4 regions of the Pseudomonas sp. 14P5.3.2 genome follow, and region 3 is predicted to be linked to each of the others. Evidence: predicted binding sites of a transcription regulator. Region 3 holds the regulator's gene; each other region holds the start of a gene.
What was found. Region 3 encodes sigma-54, which starts transcription at its own class of promoters, with help from an activator protein. Its sites were predicted from a motif close to ANTGGCATNNANNTTGCTNT; they were not measured.
Positions count from the first base shown of each region.

Region 1 (7,226 bases), on a different contig from region 3:
GCGATCAACCGAAAGTGGAGTTACCCCATGTCTGACCAAAGCCGCCAGATGACCCCTGAAGAAGCTGCCGAATTCACCGAGCAGGTTTTCAACAAGGCACGCGACGGTGATGCGCTGATGCTCGATCGGCTGATCAGCGCCGGTTTGCCGGTGAACCTGAAAAACAGCAAGGGCGACACGCTGTTGATGCTCGCCAGCTACTACGGCCACGTCGACGCGGTGCAGGTGCTGCTCAAACACAAGGCCGACCCGGAGCTGCGTAACGGCAACGGCCAGAGCCCGATTGCCGGCGCGGCGTTCAAGGGCGATCTGGCCGTGGTCAAGGCACTGGTGGAAGCGGGCGCCGAGATCGAAGGTTCGTCCTTCGATGGCCGCACCGCGCTGATGATGGCGGCGATGTTCAATCGCGTGGTAATCGTCGATTACCTGATCAGCAAGGGAGCGGATCCGAAGGCCAAGGATGCCAACGGCATCACCGCGCTGGATGCGGCCCGCACCATGGGCGCGGTCGATACCACGGCGCAGCTGGAAAAACTGCTGGCCTGATAAGTCAAAAGATCGCAGCCTGCGGCAGCTCCTACAGGTCTCAGATTCGTTCGCCAAATGGACGCGGAACCTGTAGGAGCTGCCGCAGGCTGCGATCTTTTGCTTTGTGCGCTATTCTCCGCGCCCTCGAATTCAACCTTCCACAGGATCCGCCCTCATGAAAGCCGCACTCGTCGAACTCATCAGCAAAATCAGCTCCGGCTGCATGGGCGAGGACGAGATCCTGAATGTGGCCGACGAAGCCGCGCAGGCCTACGCCGATGCCGAAGCCTTTCTGGCGGCCAACCCGGACATCAACTACGACGACACCTTCCCGATCCCGCTGGGCGAGTGGGTCGTGGTCGGCAGTCTGCCGGAAACCGTGTTGTTCCAGGCCGACACCTACGTTGACCTGTTCGCGCAGATCGTTGCCTCGTTCGGCCCGGGCGTGGATTTCAACCTCAAGCCCAAACAACTGGCCAAGACCGAAGCGCTGACCGCGCTTAACCGCATCCAGGTGCAGATGAGCAGTCTGAACAAGGAAAACGGCGGTTACACGTTGATGAACTTCAGCCAGTTGCTCGACGACGAGCTGCAAGTGGTGCTGGTCTACGGCAACGACGTGCCGCGAGTGCTGGAACTGTGCGCTGAAGTCGGTATCGCTGCCGCGCCGTCGCTGGAAGCGTTGAAGGTCGCCGTTCACGTTTGAACGCAATAAAAGGGAACCCTGCGCGCGACCGTCTATCCTAAAAGTGCATGCCACTATTCTGGAGCGACACCATGGGTTCCACGTTCAACGGTCTGATTGGTCTGATCATTCTTGCCCTCGACATCTGGGCCATCATCAACGTGCTGAAAAGCGGCGCCGAGACCGGGATGAAAATCCTCTGGGTCCTGCTGATCATCCTCCTGCCGGTGCTGGGCCTGATCATCTGGGCAATTGCCGGGCCGCGGGGCAATGTGCGGATCTGACGCTTTCCCGAAAACACGCTGATCCCCTGTGGGAGCGGGCTTGCTCGCGAAGGCGATTGTTCAGTCGAAACACAGGTTGAATGACACTCCGCTTTCGCGAGCAAGCCCGCTCCCACATTGGTCTTGCGTTAGCTTCAGAGTGTGCCCTGTCGGAGGAAGGTTCGACCTGTCATCTTCAGCAACGTAGAATGCGCGCCTTTCCCGGGCAATCGTTTCCACGATTGACGCCCGCGCATTCATCGGAGCACTTGACCATGACCGTCACCAAGACCAGCGAGTACCTGGAAACCCTCTACGAAGGCTACGGCCAGCGTTTTCGCATGGAAAAACTGCTGCACGAAGTGCGCACCGAACACCAGCACCTGGTGATCTTCCAGAACCCGCGCATGGGTCGGGTAATGGCGCTGGACGGCGTGATCCAGACCACCGAAGCCGATGAATTCATCTACCACGAAATGCTCACCCACGTGCCGATCCTCGCCCATGGCACCGCCAAGCGCGTGCTGATCATCGGCGGTGGCGACGGTGGCATGCTGCGCGAAGTGACCAAACACGCGAGCGTCGAGCACATCACCATGGTCGAGATCGACGGCACCGTGGTCGACATGTGCAAGGAATTCCTGCCGAGCCACTCCAAGGGCGCCTACGACGACCCACGGCTGAACCTGGTGATCGACGACGGCATGCGTTTCGTCGCCACCACCACGGAAAAATTCGACGTGATCATTTCCGACTCCACCGACCCGATCGGCCCGGGCGAAGTGCTGTTCTCGGAGAACTTCTACCAGGCGTGCCACCGCTGCCTGAACGAAGGCGGGATCCTTGTGACTCAGAATGGCACACCGTTCATGCAGATCGATGAAGTCAAAACCACCGCCGGCCGCCTGCGCAGCCTGTTCCCGGACTGGCACTTCTATCAGGCGGCCGTGCCGACCTACATCGGCGGTTCGATGACTTTCGCCTGGGGCTCGACCAATCCGGCCTACCGCAAGCTGAGCCGTGAAACCCTGCAACAGCGCTTCATCGGCAGCGGCATCGTCACCCGCTACTACAACCCGGAAATCCACATCGGCGCGTTCGCGTTGCCACAGTACGTGCTGCAGGCGATCAACAAGCCAAGCAACGACTGACCAGGTCGATGGATTCCTTGTGGCGAGGGAGCTTGCTCCCGCTTGAGTGCGCAGCACTCACAAAGTCTGCGATCTCAAAATATTTTGGGGCCGCTTCGCAGCCCAGCGGGAGCAAGCTCCCTCGCCACACAATTTTTCCAGCCATGAAAATGATGTTTTTTTCATGTTCGTCTGCTGCAATCCTTTTGAACGATCAATCTCGCCAAAAGTCGAGATAGAAGTAAGCCCATTTGCGGGTTTGATCGAGGAGGCACCGATGCAAAAGTGGAAAGTCACTTTCGTGGACGATCATGGTGAAATTGTCGATGAGGTGTTCGAGCGCGCGGAATGCCCCAGCGACGACGAGGCTGCACGCCTGATCAAGGAACGGCTCCTGCCGGTGGCCGCCGAACTGGATATGAATGATCTGGAAGGGCGAACCCCGGATGCAGGTGCGAAAAATCTGAAAGCCCAGAACAGCATCGAAATCCGCAGCATCACTCCAATCTGAAATTCTTCCTGTCACTTGAAGTACCAGGCCTTGGCAGCGCCTCTGTCTTGGGGCTACTCTGCAAGCGAGATCAGCGAAACAATCGCTAAGGTCTGGTCTTGTCAGCTACATGCTTGTTTCCCGCCGGCAACCCTGTTGCCGATGCACTTCGGCCTGTAAGGCCCGGGGCGGGAATACGGAAAGTCTATCCATCTATGCGAGGGGGACGTTTCATGAGCACAGCCTATCAAGAAGACATCAGCAGCAACGTACTGCGCCGCATGAAAGAAGGCGGCTTCGACTTTTCCCGGTTCCATCCCATCGAGTTCTACGCCATTTTCCCGGACGAGGAGCGGGCGCGCAGGGCGGCAGGTAAATTCCGTGGTGAATCCATCAATGCCCAGGTCAGTGCGCGCGACGATGGCGCCTGGTCGCTGGAACTGAGCAAAGTGATGTACGCAACGTATGACGACATTGGCGATTTCGAGCAGGGATTTTCTGCCGTGGTCGAGCCGCTGGGCGGCATCATCGAGGGCTGGGGCGTGAAGCAGGAGGTGCGCAATCGCTATCGTCTTAACTGATTCAGCGCAACTATTGTCGAGCAACGGCTGACCTTCGGGTCGGCCGTTGTCGTTTCCGGCCCTGAGAATGCTCTGGCAAAACCCTGAAACAAGAATCCCGGGCAAAAAAAAGCCACCGGAGAGGGTGGCTAAAAGGGAAGACCGATAAGGAGAGGAAACCGGTCAGGGTTACGGCCTGCGGGGACTGCGCTGGCAGTCGGGATCAGTTGGGCTGAAGCCTTCAACAAGGAAGTTTCCAGCGGATGCGGCGATTATCCGTAGGCCGACCCAGGCAGTGAAATCAACTCTGGCTATGCTGGTGATAGGCGACAGCACTGCGTCGCAATGAGGCGGGGGCAATCAGCTTGGGGCATTTGTCGCACAGGAATGGTGCGGTGCTTGCGGCTTGATTATCCAAGCAATTGAAATCAAAGCGTTTATGCCGATGGCACGGGCCTTGCGAAGGCCTGTAGGTCCGGGTGACAAGGAGTACGGCATGATCCGCACCTATTTTGATGAAATGTACGATGTCGGCGGCCAGGTCCGCCCGCATTACCGCGAGTTCGCCCGCTGGCTGGCCGACACGCCTGACGAGTTGCTGGCACAACGGCGACGTGAGGCCGATCTGCTGTTCCACCGGGCCGGAATCACCTTCACGCTCTATGGGGACGAGCAGGGCACCGAGCGCCTGATTCCTTTCGACACCATTCCGCGCAGCATTCCCGCCAGCGAGTGGCGGATCGTCGAGCGTGGCTGCATCCAGCGGGTCAAGGCGTTGAACATGTTCCTCGCCGACCTTTATCACGAGCAGCGCATCATCAAGGCCGGGATCATCCCCGCCGAACAGGTGCTGGCCAACGAGCAGTACCAGTTGGCGATGCAGGGCCTGGATCTGCACCGCGACATCTATTCGCACATCTCCGGCGTCGATCTGGTGCGCGACGGCGACGGCACTTACTACGTGCTCGAAGACAACCTGCGCACGCCGAGCGGCGTCAGCTACATGCTCGAAGACCGCAAGATGATGATGCGCCTGTTCCCGGAGCTGTTCGCCGCCCAGCGCATTGCCCCCATCGACCACTACCCGAACCTGTTGCTCGACACGCTGAAGAGCTCCAGCCCGATCGACGACCCGAGCGTGGTGGTGCTGACGCCGGGGCGCTTTAACAGTGCGTTCTTCGAACATGCCTTTCTGGCGCGGGAAATGGGCGTTGAACTGGTGGAGGGCGCCGATCTGTTCGTGCGCGACGACAAGGTCTTCATGCGCACCACCGACGGGCCGAAAGCGGTGGACGTGATCTACCGCCGTCTCGATGACGCGTTCCTCGATCCGCTGGCGTTCAACCCCGATTCGATGCTCGGTGTACCGGGACTGTTGTCGTCCTATCGCTCGGGCAACGTGGTGCTGGCCAATGCCATCGGTACCGGGGTTGCGGATGACAAATCGGTGTACCCGTTTGTCACCGAGATGATCCGTTTCTACCTTGACGAAGAACCGATTCTGAAGAACGTGCCGACCTGGCAGTGCCGCAACCCCTCTGAACTTTCCCACGTACTGGCCAATCTTCCGGATCTGGTCGTCAAGGAAACTCAGGGCTCCGGCGGTTACGGGATGCTGGTGGGGCCGGCGTCGACGACGGCGGAAATCGATGCGTTCCGCGAGCGGATCAAAGCCAAGCCTCACGCATATATCGCGCAACCAACGCTGTCGCTGTCGACCTGTCCGACCTTTGTCGAAAACGGCATTGCGCCGCGCCATATCGACCTGCGTCCATTTGTGCTGTCGGGCCGCGAAACCCGGGTTGTGCCCGGTGGTTTGACCCGTGTCGCCCTGCGCGAAGGCTCCCTGGTAGTGAACTCCTCCCAGGGTGGCGGAACCAAGGACACCTGGGTGGTCGAGGATTGAAGGAAGCTTGCCATGTTAAGTAGAACTGCCTCGGATCTGTACTGGATGTCGCGTTACCTGGAGCGGGCGGAAAATCTCGCACGGATGCTCGATGTCAGCTATTCGCTGTCGCTGATGCCGCAGGACGGTCGCGGCGACGGTCTGCACGAACTGGCCATGCCGCTATTGATCACCGGCACCCTCGACGATTATCTGGAGCGTCACGGCGAACTGCACGCCGAACGCCTGCTGCACTTTTTCGCCCTTGATGCGGCCAACCCGGCGAGCATCTACAGCTGCCTCGGTGCGGCACGGGCCAGTGCGCATGCGGTGCGTGGACGGATCACTGCGGACATGTGGGAAAACATCAACGCCACCTGGCTGGAGATTCGCGGCATTGCCGAACAGGGCCTCAGCCGCTACGGCATGAGCCGTTTCTGCGAGTGGATCAAGGAGCGCTCGCACCTGTTCCGTGGTGCGTCCTACGGCACGATCATGCGCAACGATGCATTCCGCTTCATTCGTCTGGGGACGTTTATCGAGCGTGCGGATAACACGCTGCGCCTGCTCGATGCACGCTACGAAATGGCCGGCGATCAGGCCGAGGCCGTCAGTGACGGCACCGCCCACGCCTACTATCAATGGAGTGCGCTGCTGCGGGCGTTGTCGTCGTTCGAGGCCTACACCGAGATCTACCGCGATGCCCCCGGCGCCCGGCATGTCGCCGAGCTGCTGCTGTTGCGCGCCGATGTCCCGCGCTCGTTGCGCGCCTGCACCGAGGAGATCGACCAGATCCTCGCCCAGTTGCCGGGCGCCAACGGCCGTCCGGCACAACGCCTCGCCGCTGAGATGGACGCGCGTCTGCGTTACACCGGCATCAACGAAATCCTCGCCGAAGGCCTGCACGCCTGGCTCACCGAATTCATCCCGCTGGTGCGCCAGCTGGGCAACGCGATTCACAGTTCATACCTGGAGGCTGCATGAGACTTTCCATTAGCCACGAGACCACCTATCACTATGAAGATCAGGTGCGGGCGAGCATCCAGTATCTGCGCCTGACCCCGCACGACAGCGAGCGTCAGCACGTGTTGAGCTGGCAGCTCGACCTGCCGCGTCCGGTGCGTGCCCAGCTCGATCCGTTCGGCAATATTCTGCATGTGCTGACCATGGACGAGCCGCACGAAGCGATCATCATCGGCGCCCGGGGGCAGGTCGATATCGACGAATTGCGTGAGGCCGAGCATGAGAGCCAGTCGGCGCTGCCGTTCTTGCGCTTCACCCGTTTGACCGAGGCGGACGAGGCGCTACGGGCATTCGCGGCAAGATCCTGCAAGCAGCGGCGTGATCGCACGGCGCTGATCGACCTGATGCACGGCTTGAATCAGCACATGACCTACACGCCGGGTTCGACCGAAGTCGACACCAGCGCCGCCGAAGCCTTCGCCGGGCGCGCCGGGGTTTGCCAGGATCACACCCATGCATTTCTGGCGTGCGCACGCAGCCTGGGGATTCCGTCGCGGTATGTGTCGGGTTATCTATACAGCGAGGACGCCGAGCACCTGGCCAGTCACGCCTGGGCCGAAGCGTGGCTGGATGACGCCTGGTACAGCTTTGATGTGACCAACCAATTGGCCCGACCGGAGCGGCACTTGAAACTGGCGGTGGGCCTGGATTATCTGGACGCC
Region 1 is NZ_JBYOKU010000005.1:82,597-89,822, forward strand. Features, by position in the region: gene AC27VU_RS05925 (ankyrin repeat domain-containing protein) at 28-546, shown strand; gene AC27VU_RS05930 (hypothetical protein) at 704-1,234, shown strand; gene AC27VU_RS05935 (PLDc N-terminal domain-containing protein) at 1,306-1,497, shown strand; gene speE (polyamine aminopropyltransferase) at 1,752-2,627, shown strand; gene AC27VU_RS05945 (hypothetical protein) at 2,884-3,117, shown strand; gene AC27VU_RS05950 (ribonuclease E inhibitor RraB) at 3,330-3,677, shown strand; gene AC27VU_RS05955 (circularly permuted type 2 ATP-grasp protein) at 4,153-5,562, shown strand; gene AC27VU_RS05960 (alpha-E domain-containing protein) at 5,575-6,525, shown strand; gene AC27VU_RS05965 (transglutaminase family protein) at 6,522-7,226, shown strand, end outside.
Region 1: a site for sigma-54 is predicted at 4,101-4,120, ahead of AC27VU_RS05955 (circularly permuted type 2 ATP-grasp protein). Genes of this name have one in related genera too.

Region 2 (7,226 bases), on a different contig from region 3:
CGACAGGCGTGGAATGTGGATACGGATCACGTTGAGGCGGTGGAACAAGTCCTCACGGAATTTCCCGGCATGCACCAGGGTTTCCAGATTCTGGTGAGTCGCGGCAATGATCCGCACGTCGACCTTGACCGGCACATGGCCGCCGACGCGATAGAACTCACCGTCCGCCAGCACCCGCAGCAAGCGGGTCTGGGTATCGGCCGGCATGTCGCCGATTTCGTCGAGGAACAGCGTGCCGCCGTCAGCCTGTTCGAAGCGCCCGCGCCGCAGGTTGGCCGCGCCGGTGAACGCGCCTTTCTCGTGGCCGAACAGCTCGGATTCCATCAGGTCTTTCGGGATCGCCGCCATGTTCAGCGCGATGAACGGCGAGGCCGCGCGCGGGCTGTGGCGGTGCAGGGCGTGCGCCACCAGTTCTTTACCGGTGCCGGATTCGCCGTTGATCAGTACGGTGATGTTGGAATGGCTCAAGCGGCCGATGGCGCGAAACACTTCCTGCATCGCCGGTGCTTCGCCGATGATTTCCGGCGTGCGGGTCAGCGCCGGCACCACTTCCAGGCCTTGCTGTTCCTGTGCGTGCTGGTTCGCGCGTTTGACCAGCGATACCGCCTCGTCCACGTCGAAAGGCTTGGGCAGGTATTCGAACGCGCCGCCCTGATACGAGGCCACCGCGCTGTCCAGGTCGGAGTGAGCGGTCATGATGATGACCGGCAACCGTGGATGCTGTTCGCGGATGCGCGCCAGCAGGTCGAGGCCACTGGCGCCCGGCATGCGGATATCGGAAATGATCACATCAGGCTGCTGACGGGCCAGACGACTCATCACGCCATCGGCGCTGTCGAAGCTCTGGGTGGTCATGCCTTCCTGCTGCAAGGCCTTTTCCAGAACCCAACGGATAGAACGGTCGTCATCGACGATCCACACGGTTTCACTACGGCTCATGTCGATGTGGCTCCTTGTTCCAGTGGCAGAAAGATCGAGAACGTGGTGTGGCCGGGGTGGCTGTCACACTCGATCAGGCCCTGGTGCTGGCTGATGATGTTCTGGGTAATGGCCAGGCCCAGCCCAGTACCGTCCGGGCGGCCGCTGACCATGGGAAAGAAAATGGTTTCCTGGAGTTCCGCGGGGATCCCGGGGCCGTTGTCGATGATCTCGATCTTGGTCACCAGGCGATGACGGACGTGGCCGATGGTGAACTGGCGCATGGTCCGGGTGCGCAGGCTGATGCGGCCCAGACGCAGCTCATTCTGGCTGCTGATCGCCTGCATCGCGTTGCGCACGATGTTCAGTACGGCCTGAATCATTTGTTCGCGGTCGATCAGGACGTCGGGAATGCTCGGGTCGTAGTCGCGCACCAAGGTGATGCAGCCCTGGCTTTCCGCTTCGACCAGTTGGCTGACGCGCTCCAGCACTTCGTGGACGTTGCACAGCGCGAGTGACGGCAGCTTGTTGGAGCCGAGCATGCGGTCGACCAGATTGCGCAGGCGGTCGGCCTCTTCGATGATCACATTGGTGTAGTCGCGCAGACTGTCTTCCGGCAGCTCACGGGCCAGCAACTGCGCCGCACCACGGATACCGCCGAGCGGATTCTTGATCTCGTGGGCCAGGCCGCGCACCAGCATCTTGCTGGTTTCCTGCTTGGACAGCTGCGCCTCTTCCTTGGTGATCCGCAGCAGACGGTCGCGCGGATGTACCTCCAGCAGGAGCATGGTCGCGCCGTTGCTGAGGATCGGCGTCACCGCGTAATCCACGGTCAGGGTCTGGCCGGTGAGGGCGGTGAGCATCGCTTCGCGTTTGGTGAACGGGTGCGCCTGTTCGACTGCCTGGCGCAATGAGTTGAGCGCCTCGGTGGACTCGGTGAACAGCTCGCTGATGAACTGCCCATGGCTGCGCTGGCCGCTGATGGCCAGCAGCATTTCCGCCGCCGGGTTCATGTATTCGAGGCGCAATTCGGCGTCGAGCAGGATGGTGGCGGTGGTCAGGTTGTCGAGCAGCAAACGGTGGATTGCGTCGCTAATAGTCATCGGAGCCTCTTTTGGGGGCGGAGCGTGCGCAAGAAGCAGGCGTCGTTAAACGGAAAATGCAAAAACCAAACCAAGGCTCCGAAAAGAAGCGCTCAACCCCTGAAACAGGCGTTTGACGCTCATTTGCGTGGCGCTCAATGCACGAGAACGGGAAGTTTCGAACCAAAATGGGTTGGGATGTGGGTACGGTGCAACCTTATGCACCAATATAGTGCGCAAAGCTGAACGGCGTTAGAAGAAACGCAGGAAGGGATTTTTTTCTTCGGCGGGTTTGTCTTTCAGCGGACATTCCGGGCGCACGCCGTAGTCCTCGCTGACACAGGGTTTGACCTGGCGTTTCTGCGCCAGCGAGATGCGCAGCATGTGGAACGGCTGGTTGGCGGTGCGCTCGACGATGCGACCCTCGGCATCGAGGATTTCCACCGACAGGTTGTGGCTGCCACGGTCGATGTTACTCAATGGGAATACCGGACTCAGGCCCGGCTCGCCAGTGGCCTGGCCGTCGAGCAGCAGGCGATAGCGATGGCCCTGCTGCAAACCGGGTTCGCTGGTGACGCTGACGATCACCTCTCCCGCACTGCTGCGAATGGTCGCGTCCGGCTCGGGGATCAGGATGCGCAGCATGTCGTAGTGGAACAGCGGTTGTTCCGCGACCTTTTTTGCAGCGCTGATCGGTGCTGCAGCCGTGGGGTTGGCCGACATTCGATTACTGGTCGCGATAGGTACTCGCTTGGCGTTGCCGCGCGGCTGGTCGGTGTAGACGCGATTGCCCTGGGCGTCGACATAGGTGAAGACCTCGGCGTGCACGGGCAGGGCGCACAGGCACAGGATCAGCCAGAAAATCCTCACGGCTTGTGCACCCGCTGCACGGTGAACACCACCGCCGGGCTCTGCTGGATGCTCGCTTCACCGTCGATCACCTGCACCGCGAGACGATGCTCGCCGCGATCGACATTCACCAGTTGCAGGATCGGCACGTTGCTCGGCTGGCCGTAGGGCGCATCGTCCAATACCAGTCTTAGTTGGTGCGGCGACTGCAGGCGCGGCTTGATCTGCACGTTGACGGTGAAGGTGCCGTTGTTGGCGCGCAGGGCTTCTTCGCTGGGCAGGCCGGTCAGTTCCAGCACTTCATAAGCACTGCGTGCCGCTGGGCGCGTGTCCGTGCTGGCGGGCGCCGGTGCGCTCGGTGCCTGCGGTTCGACGCTGTTGAGCGGTGGCAGCTCTACCGGCAGCGCCTTTACACCGTCCGGCGCATGATCGCTGTAGACCGTGTTGCCGCTGGCGTCGGTGTACTTGTAGATCTGCGCGGCGGCGGGCAGGGCGATCAGCAGCAGGAGGTAGAGAAAGGTGCGACCCATGAAATCGACCGGCAATGAAAACGATGGGGTGGAGCATAGGCCAGGTGCAGCAATTGGCCCAACCCTGGACATATCCGCAAATCATTCAGGCGCTGCAATGCCCCTGTGGGAGCGGGCTTGCTCGCGAATGCGGTCGGTCATTGAAGATGATGGTGACTGACAGACGCCTTCGCGAGCAAGCCCGCTCCCACAGGGTCGTGCGGCGCCAACGAAATCCGCGCAATAAAAAAGGCCTCCCGAAGGAGGCCTCTTTTTGTTACGCCGCGTAGCGCAGCGCTACCGGATCAGCAGCTGTAGTACAGCTCATATTCCAGTGGGTGTACGAAGGTGCGGACCTTGATTTCTTCTTCGGATTTCAGCGCGATGTAAGCGTCGATGAAGTCGTCGGAGAACACGCCGCCCTTGGTCAGGAACGCACGGCCCTTGTCCAGCTCTTCCAGGGCTTCTTTCAGGCTGCCGCAAACTTGTGGGATCTCTTTCGCCTCTTCAGGCGGCAGGTCGTACAGGTTTTTGTCAGCGGCGTCGCCTGGGTGGATCTTGTTCTGGATACCGTCCAGGCCGGCCATCAGCAGTGCTGCGAAAGCCAGGTACGGGTTGGCAGCCGGATCCGGGAAACGGGCTTCGATACGACGGCCGCGTGGGCTGTTGACGTAAGGAATACGGATCGAGGCGGAACGGTTGCGAGCCGAGTAGGCCAGCATCACCGGTGCTTCGAAACCTGGCACCAGACGCTTGTAGGAGTTGGTGGCCGGGTTGGTGAAGCCGTTCAGGGCCTTACCGTGCTTGATGATACCGCCGATGAAGTACAGAGCGGTTTCGGACAGGCCGGCATAGCCTTCACCTGCGAAGGTGTTCTTGCCGTCTTTGGCGATGGACATGTGCACGTGCATGCCCGAGCCGTTGTCGCCGTACAGTGGCTTCGGCATGAAGGTCGCGGTGCGGCCGTATGCGTCGGCAACGTTGTGTACAACGTATTTCAGCGTCTGAACTTCGTCAGCTTTCTTCACCAGGGTGTTGAACTTGACACCGATTTCGTTCTGACCGGCAGTCGCCACTTCGTGGTGGTGAACTTCAACGGTCTGGCCCATCTCTTCCAGTGCGTTGCACATGGCAGTACGGATTTCGTGGTCGTGGTCGAACGGCGGAACCGGGAAGTAGCCGCCTTTGATACCAGGACGGTGGCCTTTGTTGCCGCCTTCGATGTCCTGGTCGGACATCCACGAGCCTTGTTCGGAGTAGATCTTGAACATCGAACCGGAGATGTCGGACTTGAACTTCACTTCGTCGAAGATGAAGAACTCTGGCTCGGGACCTGCGAAGACGGTGTCACCGATACCGGTGGTCTTCAGGTATTCCTCGGCACGGTGAGCGATGGCGCGCGGGTCGCGATCGTAACCTTGCATGGTCGACGGTTCGATGATGTCGCAGACCAGGATCAGGGTCGCGTCTTCGGTGAACGGGTCCAGAACGGCAGTGTCGTCGTCCGGCAGCAGGATCATGTCGGAGGCTTCGATGCCTTTCCAGCCAGCGATGGAGGAACCGTCGAACATCTTGCCGACTTCGAAGAAGTCGTCTTCCAGCGCATCGCGAGCCGGCATGGTCACGTGGTGCTGAGTGCCTTTGGTGTCCGTGAAGCGCAGATCAATCCACTTGACGTCATGATCTTTGATGAGTTGAACCGACTTCGACATAGTGTCCTCCGGGGTGGCTTAGGGCTTGGTAGTGGATGCCCTTAATATGGGTGATGCCGGCGCAGATACTCTGCCAAGGCAACCTGCCTCACAAGGGAGCAAATTGCATGCCAGTGCCCCAGCATGGGTTTTTTGCCCCAAATTCACGCTTTCACAGGACGAAAGCGCCATAAAGGCGAAAATCTCGCCCTTTAATGTAGCGTCTTAAATCAAAAATGACCCGTTTTGGTGCAAGTGAAACCTTCTGCATATTAACTGGTTAAACCTTGAGCAATTTCCGCTATAATCCGCGCCCCCCTTTTTCGGCTGGCCCTGCGCGCGCTGTTTTCATGAAACTAATCGTAAAAGTCTTCCCCGAGATCACCATCAAAAGCCGCCCTGTCCGGATGCGTTTCATCCGCCAGCTGGCCAAGAACATCCGCGCCGTGCTCCGCGATCTGGACCCGGCCGTGGTGGTGAACGGTGTGTGGGACAATCTCGAGCTGGAAACCCGTGTTACCGACCCCAAAGCCTTGAAAGAGATGGGCGAGCGCCTGACTTGCACTCCGGGTGTCGCGCACTTTCTGCAGATCGACGAGTACCCGCTGGGCGACTTCGACGACATCACCGAGAAGTGCAAACAGCACTACGGCGATGTGCTGGCCGGGAAGATTTTCTCGGTGCGCTGCAAGCGTGCAGGCAAGCATCCGTTCAGCTCGATGGACGTTGAAAAATACGTCGGCAGCAAGCTGCGTCGTGAGTGCGGTGCGGCCGGAATCGACCTCAAAGACCCGCAAATCGAAGTTCGCATCGAAGTTCGCGACCAACGGTTGTTTGTCATTCACAGCCAGCACAACGGCATCGGCGGATATCCGCTCGGCGCCCTGGAGCAGACGCTGGTATTGATGTCCGGCGGCTTTGACTCGACGGTTGCCGCGTACCAGATCATGCGCCGCGGCCTGATGGCGCATTTCTGCTTCTTCAATCTGGGCGGGCGTGCCCACGAATTGGGCGTGATGGAAGTCGCGCATTTCATCTGGAAGAAGTACGGCAGCTCGCAACGCGTGCTATTTGTCAGTGTTCCGTTCGAAGAAGTGTTGGGCGAAATTCTCGGCAAAGTCGATAACAGTCATATGGGCGTCGTATTGAAGCGTATGATGTTGCGCGCATCGTCGGCCATCGCCGATCGGCTGCACATCGACGCGCTGGTCACCGGCGAAGCGATTTCCCAGGTATCGAGCCAGACGCTGCCGAACCTGTCGGTGATCGACTGTGTGACCGACAAGCTGGTCCTGCGCCCACTGATCGTTGCGCACAAGCAGGACATCATCGACACGGCCAACGAGATCGGCACCGCCGATTTCGCCCGGCACATGCCGGAGTACTGCGGGGTCATCTCGGTCAATCCGAAGACCGCCGCCAAGCGCCACCGTGTTGAGCACGAAGAGAAAGAATTCGACATGGCGGTTCTCGAGCGTGCGCTCGAAAACGCCAAACTGGTGTCGATCGATCGGGTGATCGACGAATTGGGCCAGGATTTGCAAATCGAAGAAGTCGGCGAAGCGCTGGCCGGTCAGATCGTCATCGACATCCGTCACCCGGATGCGGCCGAGGATGACCCGCTGGAAATCGCCGGCATAGAAGTACAGACGATGCCGTTCTATGCAGTGAACGCTCGTTTCAAGGAGCTGGATCCGACTCGCCAGTACCTGCTGTATTGCGACAAAGGCGTGATGAGTCGCCTGCATGCTCACCATTTGCTCAGTGAGGGGCATGCCAATGTGCGCGTTTATCGACCGAGCTAAGTGCCCGGGGCTGTTTGCCTGTGGCCTGCGTCACCGGCCCCCCGACACTGCCGTCAAGCTGTAACGGCCATGCCGGACACTACTGTTAATCGCTGCCAAGACTTGTCAGCAAACCGAATCCTCTGATCGAGATACACAAGTGATCGAAAATCTACGTAACATCGCCATCATTGCCCACGTTGACCATGGTAAGACCACCCTGGTAGACAAACTCCTGCGTCAATCCGGCACCCTGGAGCGCAACGAGCTCAACGACGAGCGCGTGATGGACTCCAACGACCAGGAAAAAGAGCGCGGTATTACCATTCTGGCGAAAAACACCGCCATCAACTGGAACGGCTACCACATCAACATCGTGGACACCCCGGGCCA
Region 2 is NZ_JBYOKU010000007.1:54,220-61,445, reverse strand. Features, by position in the region: gene ntrC (nitrogen regulation protein NR(I)) at 1-939, opposite strand, end outside; gene glnL (nitrogen regulation protein NR(II)) at 936-2,021, opposite strand; gene AC27VU_RS07710 (DUF4124 domain-containing protein) at 2,253-2,870, opposite strand; gene AC27VU_RS07705 (DUF4124 domain-containing protein) at 2,867-3,379, opposite strand; gene glnA (glutamate--ammonia ligase) at 3,664-5,070, opposite strand; gene thiI (tRNA uracil 4-sulfurtransferase ThiI) at 5,400-6,854, shown strand; gene typA (translational GTPase TypA) at 6,994-7,226, shown strand, end outside.
Region 2: a site for sigma-54 is predicted at 5,166-5,185, ahead of glnA (glutamate--ammonia ligase). Genes of this name have one in related genera too.

Region 3 (7,226 bases):
GTAAGAGGACAGTATGAGGCTCGTTAAAACCCTCCCTATTTTGCTCAGTCTGGGCGCAGCACTGGGAAGCGTGAGCGCCTGGGCTCTGCCGAACGATCAAGAGCAGCCCATTCGCATTCAGGCCGACGATGCCCAGATGGACGACAAGAATGGCGTTGCCACTTATAAAGGTGACGTGATCATTACCCAAGGCTCGATGAAGGTGACCGGTAATACCGTGACTCTGACTCGCACCCCGACCGGTGATATCGACGTGGTGACCTCAGTCGGCAACCTCGCCTACTTCGAACAGCTGCAGACTGCCGGCGACAAAAAACCTGTGCAGGGCTGGGGCGTGACCATCCAGTATCATGCGCAGCAGAATCGCGTCGTGCTGATCGACAAGGCCAAGGTTGTCGACAAGGACAACAACACCACTCAGGGCGAAAAAATCGTCTATGACACGGTGAAAAAACTGGCCAGCGCCGGCCGCGCTACCGGCAGTAAAGTCACCGAGGCGCGTCCGCGCATCGACATGGTGATCCAGCCGAAGCCGAAAAACGACGAGAAAAAGGCCCAGTAATGGCAACTCTGAAAGCTCAACACCTGGCCAAGGCCTATAAAAGCCGCCAGGTTGTGCGCGACGTCAGCCTGTCGATCGACAGTGGCCAGATCGTTGGCCTGCTCGGCCCGAACGGCGCCGGCAAGACGACCTGCTTCTATATGATTGTCGGCCTGGTGCAGGCCGATCAGGGCCGCGTGTTGATCGATGATCTGGACGTCAGCCATCAGCCGATGCACGGCCGCGCCAAGGCCGGTATCGGCTATCTGCCGCAAGAAGCGTCGATCTTCCGCAAACTGTCGGTGGCCGATAACATCATGGCCATCCTCGAAACCCGCGCGGAACTCGACAAGGCCGGTCGTCGCAAGGAACTGGAAAGCCTGCTGCAGGAATTCCACATCAGCCACATCCGCGACAACCTCGGCATGAGCCTGTCCGGTGGTGAACGCCGCCGGGTGGAAATCGCCCGCGCACTGGCGACCGCACCGAAATTCATCCTGCTCGACGAACCGTTCGCCGGTGTCGACCCGATCTCGGTCGGCGACATCAAGCAGATCATCCACCACCTCAAGGCCAAGGGCATCGGTGTTCTGATCACCGACCACAACGTGCGTGAGACCCTGGATATCTGCGAAACCGCCTACATCGTCAACGACGGTCAACTGATCGCCGAAGGCGATGCTGCGACCATCCTTGCCAACGATCTGGTGAAGGAAGTGTATCTGGGCCACGAGTTCCGCCTGTAAGCACCAAGGCACTTGGCCAGCCTCCGGGTGCTGTATCGATGAAGCAGGCTTTTATACGCTTTTATTGTTACAGCGCTCTAGGCAAACACGACAGTTTCAGGCATATAATTTGCTTAAGTTTGGCGCTTCGGCGCCCTGTAGTGGATGGCGCATGCGCGCCGGCGAATAAGGTGTTAAGCCCCTGCCATGAAACCATCGCTAGTCTTGAGAATGGGCCAGCAGCTGACGATGACACCGCAGCTGCAACAGGCCATCCGCCTGCTCCAATTGTCGACCCTGGACCTGCAACAGGAAATCCAGGAGGCCCTGGAATCCAATCCGATGCTCGAACGCCAGGAAGAAGGCGACGACTTCGACAACTCCGATCCTTTGGCCGACAACGCCGAACAAAAGCCCAACACCGACATTCAGGAACCGTCATACCAGGAAACCGCCCCGACGGTGGACAACCTGGAGGAAGGTGAATGGAACGAGAGGATTCCCAACGAGCTGCCGGTCGACACTGCCTGGGAAGATGTCTACCAGACCAGCGCCAGCAGCCTGCCCAGCAGCGATGACGACGAGTGGGACTTCACCACCCGCACCTCTGCCGGGGAAAGCCTGCAGAGCCATTTGCTCTGGCAATTGAACCTGGCGCCGATGTCCGACACCGACCGCCTGATCGCCGTGACCCTGATCGATTGCATCAACAATCAGGGCTACCTCGACGAAACCCTCGAAGAAATTCTCGACGCCTTTGATCCGGAACTCGATATCGAGCTGGACGAGATCGAAGCCGTCCTGCACCGCATCCAGCAGTTCGAACCCGCCGGCATCGGCGCCCGCAACCTCGGCGAATGCCTGTTGCTGCAACTGCGCCAGCTCCCGGCCAAGACTCCGTGGCTGAACGAAGCCAAGCGTCTGGTCAGCGATTACATCGATCTGCTCGGCAGTCGCGACTACAGCCAGCTGATGCGGCGCATGAAGCTCAAGGAAGATGAGCTGCGTCAGGTCATCGAACTGGTGCAGAGTCTGAATCCGCGCCCGGGCTCGCAGATCGAATCGACTGAAGCCGAGTACGTGGTGCCGGACGTCATTGTGCGCAAGGACAACGAACGCTGGCTGGTCGAGCTGAATCAGGAGTCGGTGCCCCGTCTGCGGGTCAACGCACAGTACGCCGGTTTTGTCCGTCGCGCCGACACCAGCGCCGACAACACTTTCATGCGCAATCAGTTGCAGGAAGCGCGCTGGTTCATCAAGAGCCTGCAAAGCCGCAACGAAACCCTGATGAAAGTGGCGACCCAGATCGTCGAGCATCAGCGCGGTTTCCTGGAGTACGGCGACGAAGCCATGAAGCCGTTAGTCCTGCACGACATCGCCGAGGCGGTTGGTATGCACGAATCGACGATTTCCCGCGTCACTACCCAGAAATTCATGCATACCCCACGGGGCATTTATGAACTGAAATACTTTTTCTCCAGCCACGTCAGCACCTCCGAAGGCGGCGAATGCTCGTCCACGGCGATTCGCGCGATCATCAAGAAACTGGTTGCGGCGGAAAATCAGAAAAAGCCGTTGAGTGACAGCAAGATCGCTGGTTTACTGGAGGCACAAGGCATTCAGGTGGCTCGCCGCACCGTCGCCAAGTACCGCGAATCCCTCGGGATCGCGCCTTCGAGCGAACGCAAGCGGTTGATGTAAGCCACGTTACAGCGTTCCAGTGGCAGGCTCTTCGGCCTGCCGCTTTATGCACTGGCAACGAAGGAGAAGCTGTATGCAAGTCAACATCAGTGGACACCAACTGGAAGTGACCCAACCTCTGCGTTCCTATATCGAGGAAAAACTCCAACGACTGGAGCGCCATTTCGACAAGATCACCAACGTGCAGGTCACGATGTGCGTCGAAAAGCTGAAGCAGAAAATCGAAGCCACCTTGCATATTCCCGGCAGCGAAGTGGTCGCCAACGCAGAAGATACCGACATGTACGCTGCGATCGACGCACTGACCGACAAGCTGGATCGCCAACTCAAAAAGCATAAGGAAAAGACCCAGAGCCTCCTCCAGGGCGCGACAGGTCGTTAACACCCCCAACCCATGATCCGACTTGAAAGTATCCTGACCCCCGGCCGTTCCCTGGTGAACGTGCCGGGCGGCAGTAAAAAGAAAGCCCTCGAACAGATTGCCAACCTGATCGCCCGCGAAGTGCCGGGTCTGGAGATGCAAGATGTCTTCGAGGCGCTGATCGCCCGTGAGAAACTCGGCTCCACCGGTTTCGGCAACGGCATCGCCATTCCCCACTGTCGCCTCAAAGGCTGTGAAGCGCCTGTCAGCGCTTTGATGCACCTTGATGCGCCTATCGATTTCGATGCCATCGACGGTGCGCCGGTTGACCTGCTGTTTGTCCTGCTGGTCCCGGAAGCTGCCACCGATGCCCACCTGGAATTACTGCGCCAGATCGCCAGCATGCTCGATCGCAAGGAAGTGCGCGAAAAACTGCGCAGCGCACCGAGCAACGAAGCCTTGTATCAGGTCGTCCTGAGCGAGCAAAACGGGCATTAATCATGCGCTTGATCATCGTCAGCGGCCGCTCCGGCTCGGGTAAAAGCACTGCCCTGGATGTCCTTGAGGACAACGGCTATTACTGCATCGACAACCTGCCGGCCGGTCTGCTGCCGGAACTGGCCGAACGCGCGCTGATCCACACCGAACTGGCCCAGCCGCTGGTGGCGGTGTCGATTGATGCGCGCAACCTGCCGAGCCACCTGTCGCGTTTCCCCGAGTTGCTGGAAGAAGTCCGCGCCCGGCACATCCAGTGCGATGTGCTGTATCTGGATGCCGACGAAGAAACCCTGCTCAAGCGCTTTTCGGAAACCCGCCGTCGTCACCCGCTGAGCACGGCCAACCGTTCGCTGGCCGAAGCGATCAACGACGAGACCGCCCTGCTCGGGCCGATTGCCGACCTGGCCGACCTCAAGGTCAACACCACCAATCTGAACCTGTACCAGTTGCGCGACACCATCAAGCTACGCCTGCTGAACCAGCCGGAGCCGGGTACGGCCTTCCTGGTCGAGTCGTTCGGTTTCAAGCGCGGCATGCCGGTGGATGCGGATCTGGTGTTCGACGTGCGCTGCCTGCCCAATCCGTACTGGAAGCCTGAATTGCGCGCACAATCCGGTCTCGATGCACCGGTCGCCGAATATCTGGCCGCGCAGCCGGAGGTTGAGGAGATGTTTCAAGACATCTACGGCTACCTGAATAAATGGCTGCCGCGCTTTGCCGCGAGCAATCGCGCCTATGTCACCATTGCCATTGGCTGCACCGGCGGGCATCACCGCTCCGTTTACCTGACCGAACGTCTGGGTCAGGCCCTGCAGAAAACCCTGAAGAACGTCCAGGTTCGCCACCGCGACCTCACTTAAAGGATTCACACCGCGATGCCTGCTCTGGAAATCGAAATCATCAATAAGCTGGGCCTGCATGCCCGAGCGTCGGCCAAATTCGTCGGGGTAGCGGGCCAGTTCCCGGATTGCACGATCAGAGTGGGGCGTACACCCGAAACCACGGTCGATGGCAAAAGCATCATGGCGATGATGATGCTGGCCGCCGGCAAAGGCACCAAGATCTATCTGAGTACCGAAGGCCATCAGGAGCAGGAAGCGCTGGATGCGCTGGTGGCGTTGATCAACAACTACTTCGATGAAGGTGGTTGATCCTGCATGGAGGGGGAGCTTGCTCCCTCTCTGCCAATCAGCCCAGCGCCGTATCCATCACCATCATCAGACAGAACCCGATCAGCAAGCCAAGACTGGCAAGCTTGTCATGACCATTGCGTCGCGACTCGGGGATCACTTCATGCGTCACCACCAGCAACATCGCCCCTGCCGCCAGCGCCAGCCCCAACGGCAACAACAGCTCCGCCAGACTGACCATCCACGCACAGAGCAGCGCAAACACTGGCTCGACCAGCCCTGAAGCCGCCCCGATCAAGAACGCCCTGGCCCGCGACATCCCCGCCCCGGCCAGCACCAGCGCAATCACCAATCCCTCTGGCACATCCTGCAAGGCAATGCCCATCGCCAGACTGTCGGCATCCGGCATGCCACCACCTGCAGAGACCCCCACCGCCATGCCTTCCGGGATGTTGTGGGCAATGATGGCGAAGACGAACAGCCAGATCCGCGGCGCAATCACCGGGCGCTCAGGGGTACCGACGAGCATTTCCGGTGAGGCGCCGGACAGTTTCAGGTCCACCAGATACAAGCCGAATGCACCGAGCATGATGCCGAAGCAGATCAGCCCGCTGGCTGCCCACGGTGTCAGGCCCAGAGTTTCGGCGGCACCAATGCCCGGCACGATCAGCGAAAACGCAGTCGCTGCCAGCATCACGCCGGCGCCGAAACCCAGCAGCGTATCGCTGAGCATCTGCGGCATGCGCCGGATCACCAACACCGGCACCGCGCCGAGCGCCGTGCCGAGGGCGCAGATCGCCCCACCCTGCAAGGCCCGCGACAGCTTCGGCTGCAGATCCAGCCATTCCAGGCCGTGCGCCGCAAGCAGTGTCATGCCCGCCAGCAGCAACAGCGACCCGACCGCGTAACGAAACATGCGCCCACCGCCAATCGACAGTGTTTCAGTGCCCATAGTCAGCCCTGGATTGTTTTTATAGATGGCTTAAACCAGTGCGGCCTGATAACGCGCGGCGACTTCAGGCCAATTGATCACGTTGTAGAACGCGTTGATGTATTCCGGACGGCGGTTCTGATAACGCAGGTAGTAGGCGTGCTCCCAGACATCCAGACCGAGAATCGGCGTATTGCCATTCATCAGCGGGCTGTCCTGATTGCCGCTGCTTTCCACGATCAGTTTCTTGTCGGAAGTGACGCTGAGCCAGGCCCAGCCGCTGCCGAAACGGGTCAGTGCGGCTTTGGTGAAGGCGTCCTTGAAACTGTCGAGGCCGCCCAGTTGCTCATCGATCGCCTTGGCCAACGCGCCATCCGGCTTGCCACCGCCATTGGGCACCATGACTTCCCAGAACAGCGAATGGTTGGCGTGGCCGCCGCCTTGGTTGATCACCGCTGCGCGGAGTTTTTCCGGCAACTGCTGGACGCTGGCGACCAGTTTTTCCACCGGCCATTCGGCGTACTCAGTGCCTTCGACGGCGGCATTGAGGTTGTTGATGTAGGTCTGGTGGTGCTTGGTGTAGTGAATCTCCATGGTTTGCGCATCAATGTGCGGTTCCAGAGCGTCGTAGGCGTACGGCAGGGCAGGCAAGGTAAAAGCCATTTCAGTGGACTCCATGGTGATGTGAGGCAGGCGCGCGGCGCGCATCGCCGGTATCCGGGTGCAGCAGGCGCTGGGTGCGCGGGTATTCGCCGTGCTCGCTGATGAAATTCAGCAGCTCGACGTAGGTCTTGCTGCTCTGGCGTAGTGCGGCTTCACGCAGGGCCGGACGCAGGCGCTCGTCCTGCATGGTTTGCAACAGCCGTTGATGAATCGCGCAGAGGTACTCTGCGCTCTCCTCCGGCTGATTCAGGCGCAGGTGCAGATCCGCCAGGTTGTGGTGGGAGATGACGCAGGCCGCCACCGCTTCGTCGGCATCGGCCCAGCGCTCGAACAGCACTTGCGCCAGGGCCAGGGCCTGCAGATAAGCTTCACGGGCATCAATCAGCTCGCCCAGCATGAAGCAGCGATTGGCCCGTTCGATCGTGCGTTTCCAGTGCTCCATGGTGAGCCTCCAAAGCGGTTGCGGGATTTACACGCCGCCGGCGGTGAGTTTCTCGGGGTTGAGCAACTCTTCCAGTTGGCTGCGCGACAGATCGGTGTGTTCCAGCGCGACGTCGATCACCGGACGCCCTTGTTTGTAGGCCTGCTTGGCGATTTCGGCAGCCTTCTGATAGCCGATGATCGGGTTGAGCGCGGTGACCAGAATCGGGTTGCGCGACAGCGCTTCCTTGAGCCG
Region 3 is NZ_JBYOKU010000004.1:180,948-188,173, reverse strand. Features, by position in the region: gene lptC (LPS export ABC transporter periplasmic protein LptC) at 1-27, shown strand, start outside; gene lptA (lipopolysaccharide transport periplasmic protein LptA) at 14-562, shown strand; gene lptB (LPS export ABC transporter ATP-binding protein) at 562-1,287, shown strand; gene AC27VU_RS05105 (RNA polymerase factor sigma-54) at 1,474-2,967, shown strand; gene hpf (ribosome hibernation-promoting factor, HPF/YfiA family) at 3,041-3,349, shown strand; gene ptsN (PTS IIA-like nitrogen regulatory protein PtsN) at 3,362-3,826, shown strand; gene rapZ (RNase adapter RapZ) at 3,829-4,686, shown strand; gene AC27VU_RS05085 (HPr family phosphocarrier protein) at 4,702-4,977, shown strand; gene AC27VU_RS05080 (ZIP family metal transporter) at 5,015-5,908, opposite strand; gene AC27VU_RS05075 (superoxide dismutase) at 5,939-6,550, opposite strand; gene AC27VU_RS05070 (DUF2753 family protein) at 6,552-6,992, opposite strand; gene AC27VU_RS05065 (class II fumarate hydratase) at 7,020-7,226, opposite strand, start outside.

Region 4 (7,226 bases), on a different contig from region 3:
AACCATGGGTTGGTCAGCAGCGGGCAGTGACCGAAGATCTCGTGAAAAATGTCCGGCTCTTGCAGGTAGTCCAGTTCTTCGCGGGTGCGAATGAACGTGGCCACCGGAAACTGTTTGCTGGCGAGCAATTCGAAGAAGGTCTGGAAGGGGATCAGTGCCGGGACGCGGGCAACCTGCCAACCGGTGGTCTCACCGAGCACCTTGTTGATCTCGCCCAGCTGCGGAATGCGGTCGTGGGGCAGACCGAGTTTTTCGATACCGTCCAGGTACTCCTGGCACGCCCGACCCTCGATCACTTTCAGCTGGCGAGTGATCAGCGTGTTCCACACCGCGTGTTCTTCGGCGGGGTAGTCGATAAAACCTTGCGCATCGGGCTCGCGGGCCACGTACTGCGTCTGCTTCATACTGCTCTCCTGCTAGGGGAATTCGTTCTTGTTATGTCCAGCGATGGGCTCAGGATTACCCGAGTGCGGGGTTGGATGCAGCAGGTTGAGCGGTCTCTATGTAGGAAAATTCGCCGTATTTCGTAAAAAAATCGTTACGCTTTGGCCGGTATCTCGCATTTGCGGTGATTTGCAGGTTTGAAAAGGGTCGTGGCTGTCACATAATCTTGACAACTATCTGCGCGCCTCGACAGAAAAGTCAGGCCAAACCGCAGCGCAAATCTCTTGTGGGAGCGGGCTTGCTCGCGAAAGCGGTGTGTCAGCTGAATGAATGGCGACTGACACACCGTCTTCGCGAGCAAGGCCGCTCCCACAGGGATTGTGTTCAACCCCTCATCCTTGTCGGGCCTCTTTTTATGCGTATCAAAGTCCACTGCCAGAACCGCATCGGCATCCTGCGCGACATCCTCAACCTGCTGGTGGAGTACGGGATCAACGTTGCACGCGGCGAGGTCGGCGGCGAGCATGGGAACGCGATCTATCTGCATTGTCCGAACCTGATCAACATCCAGTTCCAGGCGCTGCGGCCGAAGTTCGAGGCGATTGCCGGGGTGTTTGGGGTCAAGCGCGTCGGGCTGATGCCCAGCGAGCGTCGGCACATGGAGTTGAACGCGTTGCTCGGCGCGCTGGAATTCCCGGTGCTATCGATCGACATGGGCGGCTCGATCGTCGCCGCCAACCGCGCGGCGGCGCAGTTGCTCGGGGTGCGGGTGGACGAGGTGCCGGGGATTCCGCTGTCGCGCTATGCCGAGGATTTCGATTTGCCGGAACTGGTGCGTGCCAACAAGTCGCGAATCAACGGCATGCGTGTCAAGGTCAAGGGCGACATCTTTCTCGCCGACATCGCGCCGCTGCAATCGGAGCACGACGACAGTGAAGCCATGGCCGGTGCGGTGCTGACCTTGCACCGCGCCGACCGCGTTGGTGAGCGTATCTATAACGTGCGCAAGCAGGAACTGCGCGGCTTCGACAGTATCTTCCAGAGCTCGAAAGTGATGGCCGCTGTCGTGCGTGAGGCGCGGCGCATGGCGCCGCTGGATGCGCCGCTATTGATAGAAGGCGAAACCGGCACCGGTAAAGAGTTGCTGGCCCGTGCCTGTCACCTCGCCAGCCCGCGCGGGCAGTCGCCGCTGATGGCGCTCAATTGCGCCGGGCTGCCGGAGTCGATGGCCGAGACCGAGCTGTTCGGCTATGGCCCCGGCGCGTTCGAAGGTGCGCGCGCCGAAGGCAAGCTCGGCCTGTTGGAGCTGACGGCGGGCGGTACGCTGTTCCTCGATGGCGTCGGGGAAATGAGCCCGCGCTTGCAGGTGAAGCTGCTGCGCTTTCTGCAGGACGGCTGCTTCCGCCGGGTCGGCAGCGACGAAGAGGTGTATCTGGACGTGCGAGTGATCTGCGCGACCCAGGTCGACTTGTCCGAGCTGTGCGCGCGCGGCGAGTTTCGTCAGGATCTGTATCACCGCTTGAACGTGCTTTCGCTGCACATCCCGCCGCTGCGCGAATGCCTCGACGGTCTGACCCCGTTGGTCGAGCACTTCCTCGATCAGGCCAGTCGGCAGATCGGCTGTTCGCTGCCGAAACTGGCGCCGGCGGCGATGGATCGGCTCAGTCATTACCACTGGCCGGGCAACGTGCGGCAGCTGGAAAACGTGCTGTTTCAGGCGGTTTCGCTGTGCGAGGGCGGCACGGTCAAGGTCGAACACATTCGCCTGCCGGATTACGGCGTGCGTCAGCCGCTTGGCGATTTCTCGCTGGAGGGCGGGCTGGACGAGATCGTCGGACGCTTCGAGAAAGCGGTGCTGGAACGCCTGTATTCCGAACACCCGAGCAGTCGGCAACTGGGCAAGCGGTTGGGGGTTTCGCATACGACCATTGCCAACAAGCTGCGTGAGTACGAAGTCGGTAAAGACCCCGAGAGTTGACAGCAACACTGTGGTGAGAAGAGCTTTTGTGGTGAGGGGATTTATCCTCGATCGGCTGCGCAGCAGTCGCAAAACCTGTAAATGAGGTCGTCCTGAAAGAAAAGCGGGGCGGCTTCGCCCCCCATCGGGGATAAATCCCCTCGCCACAGGTTTTATTTCCATCTGCAACAATCGGGATTGCCGCCTAGCGGCATAACACCGCCGGTTTTTCGACTTCGATACATTTCCGATTTCCCCGCAAACCCCCTCAAGTCCTTTGTTTACCGGGCCGCAAGCCGCCAGAAAAAAGTTGGTCTGCAAATTGCTTATGGCTCAGCAGTACAGCGGTGGGCGGCAAACGTCCGGCATGCAGAGGAAAGAGTGTGGACAAGTACCTTTATGTGGCAATGACCGGCGCCAGTCAGAATGCACTGGCGCAAAAGGCGCATGCCAACAACCTGGCGAACATCTCCACCAATGGTTTTCAGCGCGACCTGGAGCAGGCGCGTTCGATGCCGGTGTTCGGTGACAGCTTTCCGGCGCGTGCGTTTGCCATGAGCGAGCGGCCCGCCACCGACTTCACCGCCGGTTCGCTGGTGCAGACCGGGCGTGACCTTGACGTCGCCGTGACCGGCAACGGTTTTATTGCCGTGCAGAACCCCAACGGCGGCGAAAGCTACGTGCGCACCGGCAGCCTCAACATCGACGCCCTCGGCGTATTGCGCGCCGGCAACGGCATGCCGGTATTGGGCAACGGCGGTCCGATCGCCGTGCCGCCGGAGCAGCAGGTCGAAGTCGGTGAAGACGGCACCATCAGTATTCGTGCGATGGGCGAAGGCCCGCGCGTCATGGCGGAAGTCGATCGGATCAAACTGGTCAACCCGGACATCAAGAACCTCAACAAGGGCCTCGACGGTTCGATCTACACCAAAGACGGCCAGCCTGCGCCGGCCGATGCCAACGTCAAACTGGTGTCGGGTTTCCTTGAGTCGAGCAACGTCAATGCCGTGGAAGAAATGACCTCGGTGCTGGCCCTGGCCAAGCAGTTCGAGTTGCACGTCAAGATGATGAACACCGCCAAAGACGACGACCAGGCCATGGCTCGGGTCTTGCAGATCAGCTAATTATCAGAACGTCGCGCCGTAAAACAGGCGCACGAGGAGAATCGAATGCTTCCGGCTCTATGGGTTGCCAAAACCGGTCTGTCCGCCCAGGACACCAACCTGACCACCATTTCCAACAACCTGGCGAACGTCTCGACCACGGGTTTCAAACGTGACCGCGCCGAATTCCAGGACCTGCTGTATCAGATCAAGCGTCAGCCAGGCGCCCAGTCGACCCAGGACAGCGAACTGCCGTCGGGTCTGCAACTGGGTACCGGTGTGCGCATCGTCGGCACGCAGAAAAACTTCACCGCCGGCAGCCTGCAAACCACCGAGCAGCCGCTGGACATGGCCATCGACGGTCGCGGTTTCTTCCAGATCCTGCAGCCGGACGGCACCACGTCCTACACCCGTGACGGTACTTTCCACCTCGACTCCAACGGCCAGATCGTCAACGCCAGCGGTTTCGCCCTGGAGCCGGCCATCGTCATCCCGAACAACGCGCAGAGCTTCACCGTCGGCACCGACGGCACCGTGTCGATCACAGTGCCAGGCAACCCGGCCGCTCAGGTGATCGGCAACCTGCAAACCGCCGACTTCATCAACCCGGCCGGTCTGCAAGCAGTGGGCAACAACCTGTTCCTCGAAACCGCTGCTTCCGGCGCGCCGCAAATCGGCACCCCGGGCCTGAACGGTTTCGGTACCACGCTGCAGAACACCCTGGAAGGTTCCAACGTCAGCACCGTTGAAGAGATGGTCAACATGATCACCACTCAGCGCGCTTACGAGATGAACTCCAAAGTGATCTCCACCGCCGACCAGATGCTCTCGTTCGTAACGCAGAATCTGTAATCAGTCTATGAGGCGGCCATGAGGCCGCCTGCAACACCGTGAGGTAAGGGTCATGAAACGCTTCGTATCTGTTCTGGCATTGGGTGGGGTCGTCTCGCTCGCGGGCTGCGTCGCTCCGCCGCCAAAGCCCAATGACCCTTACTACGCCCCGGTATTGCCGCGTACGCCGTTGCCGGCTGCAGCCAACAACGGCTCGATCTATCAGGCCGGCTTCGAGCAGAACCTGTACAGCGACCGCAAGGCGTTCCGGGTCGGTGACATCATCACCATCACCCTGAACGAGAAGACTCAGGCCAGCAAGAACGCCAACTCCCAAGTGGCCAAGAACAGCAAGACCGGCATCGGCCTGACCTCGCTGTTCGGCGGCAGTGGCACCACCAACAACCCGTTGGGTGGCAATGACCTGAGTCTGGATGTCGGCTACAGCGGCGACCGTGCAACCAAGGGTGACAGCAAGGCGGCGCAGGGCAACACCCTGACCGGTTCGATCACCGTGACCGTGGCCGACGTGCTGCCCAACGGCATCATCGCCGTGCGCGGCGAGAAGTGGATGACCCTCAACACCGGCGACGAGCTGGTGCGGATCGCCGGTCTTGTGCGTGCCGATGACATCGCCACCGACAACACCGTGTCGTCGACCCGTGTCGCCGATGCGCGCATCACCTACTCGGGCACCGGTTCGTTTGCCGATGCGAGTCAGCCAGGCTGGTTCGACCGTTTCTTCCTCAGCCCGCTGTTCCCTTTCTAGGTGGCGACTTTGAACTTCAAACACCTGATGCTGGCTGCGGCATTGATGTCCGCAGCCTTTGGTGCCCACGCCGAGCGGCTGAAAGATATCGCCAGCATTTCCGGCGTGCGCTCCAACCAATTGATCGGTTACGGCCTGGTGGTCGGGCTTAACGGCACCGGCGACCAGACGACGCAAACCCCGTTCACCCTGCAGACCTTCAACAACATGCTCTCGCAGTTCGGCATCAAGGTGCCGCCGGGATCGGGCAACGTGCAGTTGAAAAACGTCGCGGCGGTGTCGGTGAGTGCCGATCTGCCGGCGTTCGCCAAACCGGGGCAGCAGGTCGACATCACCGTGTCTTCCATCGGTAACTCCAAGAGCCTGCGCGGCGGCACCCTGTTGCTGACCCCGCTCAAGGGTATCGACGGTAACGTCTACGCCATCGCTCAGGGCAACCTGGTGGTCGGCGGTTTCGATGCTGAAGGTCGCGACGGTTCGAAGATCACCGTCAACGTTCCGTCGGCCGGTCGCATCCCGGGCGGTGCGTCGGTGGAGCGTTCGGTGCCGAGCGGTTTCAACCAGGGCAACAGCCTGACGCTGAACCTCAACCGTTCCGACTTCACCACCGCCAAGCGCATCGTCGACAAGATCAACGACATGCTCGGCCCTGGCGTGGCGCAAGCCATCGACGGCGGTTCGATTCGTGTGACGGCGCCGCTCGATCCGAGCCAGCGCGTCGACTACCTGTCGATCCTCGAAAACCTCGAAGTCGACCCGGGTCAGGCGGTGGCGAAAGTCATCATCAACTCGCGTACCGGCACCATCGTCATCGGCCAGAACGTGAAAGTCTCGCCGGCCGCCGTGACCCACGGCAGCCTGACCGTGACCATCACCGAAGACCCGATCGTCAGCCAGCCGGGCCCATTGTCCAATGGGCAGACGGCCGTTGTGCCGCGCTCGCGGGTCAACGCCCAGCAAGAAGCCAAGCCGATGTTCAAATTCGGCCCGGGTACCACCCTCGACGAAATCGTGCGTGCGGTAAACCAGGTTGGCGCGGCACCGGGTGACCTGATGGCAATCCTTGAAGCACTGAAGCAGGCCGGTGCGTTGCAAGCCGACCTGATCGTGATCTGAGGACGGCGACCATGGATATGCGCAAAGGCAGTCTGGCGGGCACTGGCGATTCGGGTTCGTACTCCGACCTCAATCGTCTGAACCAGCTCAAGGTCGGCGACAAGAACAGCGATGCGAACATGCGCAAAGTGGCGCAGGAATTCGAATCGCTGTTCCTCGGCGAAATGCTCAAGTCGATGCGTTCGGCCACTGAGGCGTTGGGTAAAGACAACCCGATGAACACCCCGGCGGCCAAGCAATATCAGGAAATGTACGACCAGCAACTGGCGGTGTCGCTGTCCCGTGAGGGCGGTGGTATCGGTCTGGCCGACGTGCTGATGAAGCAGATGTCGAAGAACAAGCCAATGGCGCCGGGTGAGGCTGCGGCCGCGTCCGCTGCCAAGCAGGAAGCGGCGAAAGCCGCTGCGGTGCAGACGCCGATTGCTGCCGGCACCACCGGCACCGGCCCGCTGTCACGGCTCAATGGCGAGCGCCCGTTGTGGGCCTCGCGTTCGTTGCATGCGCCGAACACTCAATTGGCCCACGCCAACGACATGGAAATGATCAACAAGCGTCGTCTGGCTCTGCCGCCGAAACTGGCTGATCGTTTGCTCGCCGGTCTGGTGCCTTCCGCTACGCCGACTGCCGCCAATGCGTTGCCGCAACGCACCGCGAGCACGGCCGCCACCGGCGCCGGCCCACTGTACAACGGCGACTGGCTGAGCCGTGCCGAAGACGCCAAGGCGTCCGGCGGGCAGATGCAGATTTACGGCCGGGCAATGGCGCAGATTCCGCTGGCACCGGCCAAGCGCGCCTTCAGCTCCGCCGACGAATTCGTCAACACCATGCTGCCGATGGCCAAAGAAGCCGCCGCGCGTATTGGCGTCGATCCGCGCTACCTGGTGGCGCAGGCCGCGCTGGAAACCGGCTGGGGCAAATCGGTGATGCGCGCCCAGGATGGCAGCAGCAGTCACAACCTGTTCGGGATCAAGGCCAGCAGCAACTGGACCGGCGATTCGGCCCGGGCAATCACCAGCGAGTTCCGCAACGGGCAGATGGTCAAGGAGACGGCGCAGTTCCGTTCCTA
Region 4 is NZ_JBYOKU010000021.1:9,907-17,132, forward strand. Features, by position in the region: gene phhA (phenylalanine 4-monooxygenase) at 1-404, opposite strand, end outside; gene AC27VU_RS17665 (sigma-54-dependent phenylalanine hydroxylase transcriptional regulator PhhR) at 800-2,362, shown strand; gene AC27VU_RS17670 (flagellar basal body rod protein FlgF) at 2,725-3,465, shown strand; gene flgG (flagellar basal-body rod protein FlgG) at 3,511-4,296, shown strand; gene flgH (flagellar basal body L-ring protein FlgH) at 4,349-5,044, shown strand; gene AC27VU_RS17685 (flagellar basal body P-ring protein FlgI) at 5,072-6,160, shown strand; gene flgJ (flagellar assembly peptidoglycan hydrolase FlgJ) at 6,172-7,226, shown strand, end outside.
Region 4: a site for sigma-54 is predicted at 2,651-2,670, ahead of AC27VU_RS17670 (flagellar basal body rod protein FlgF). Genes of this name have one in related genera too.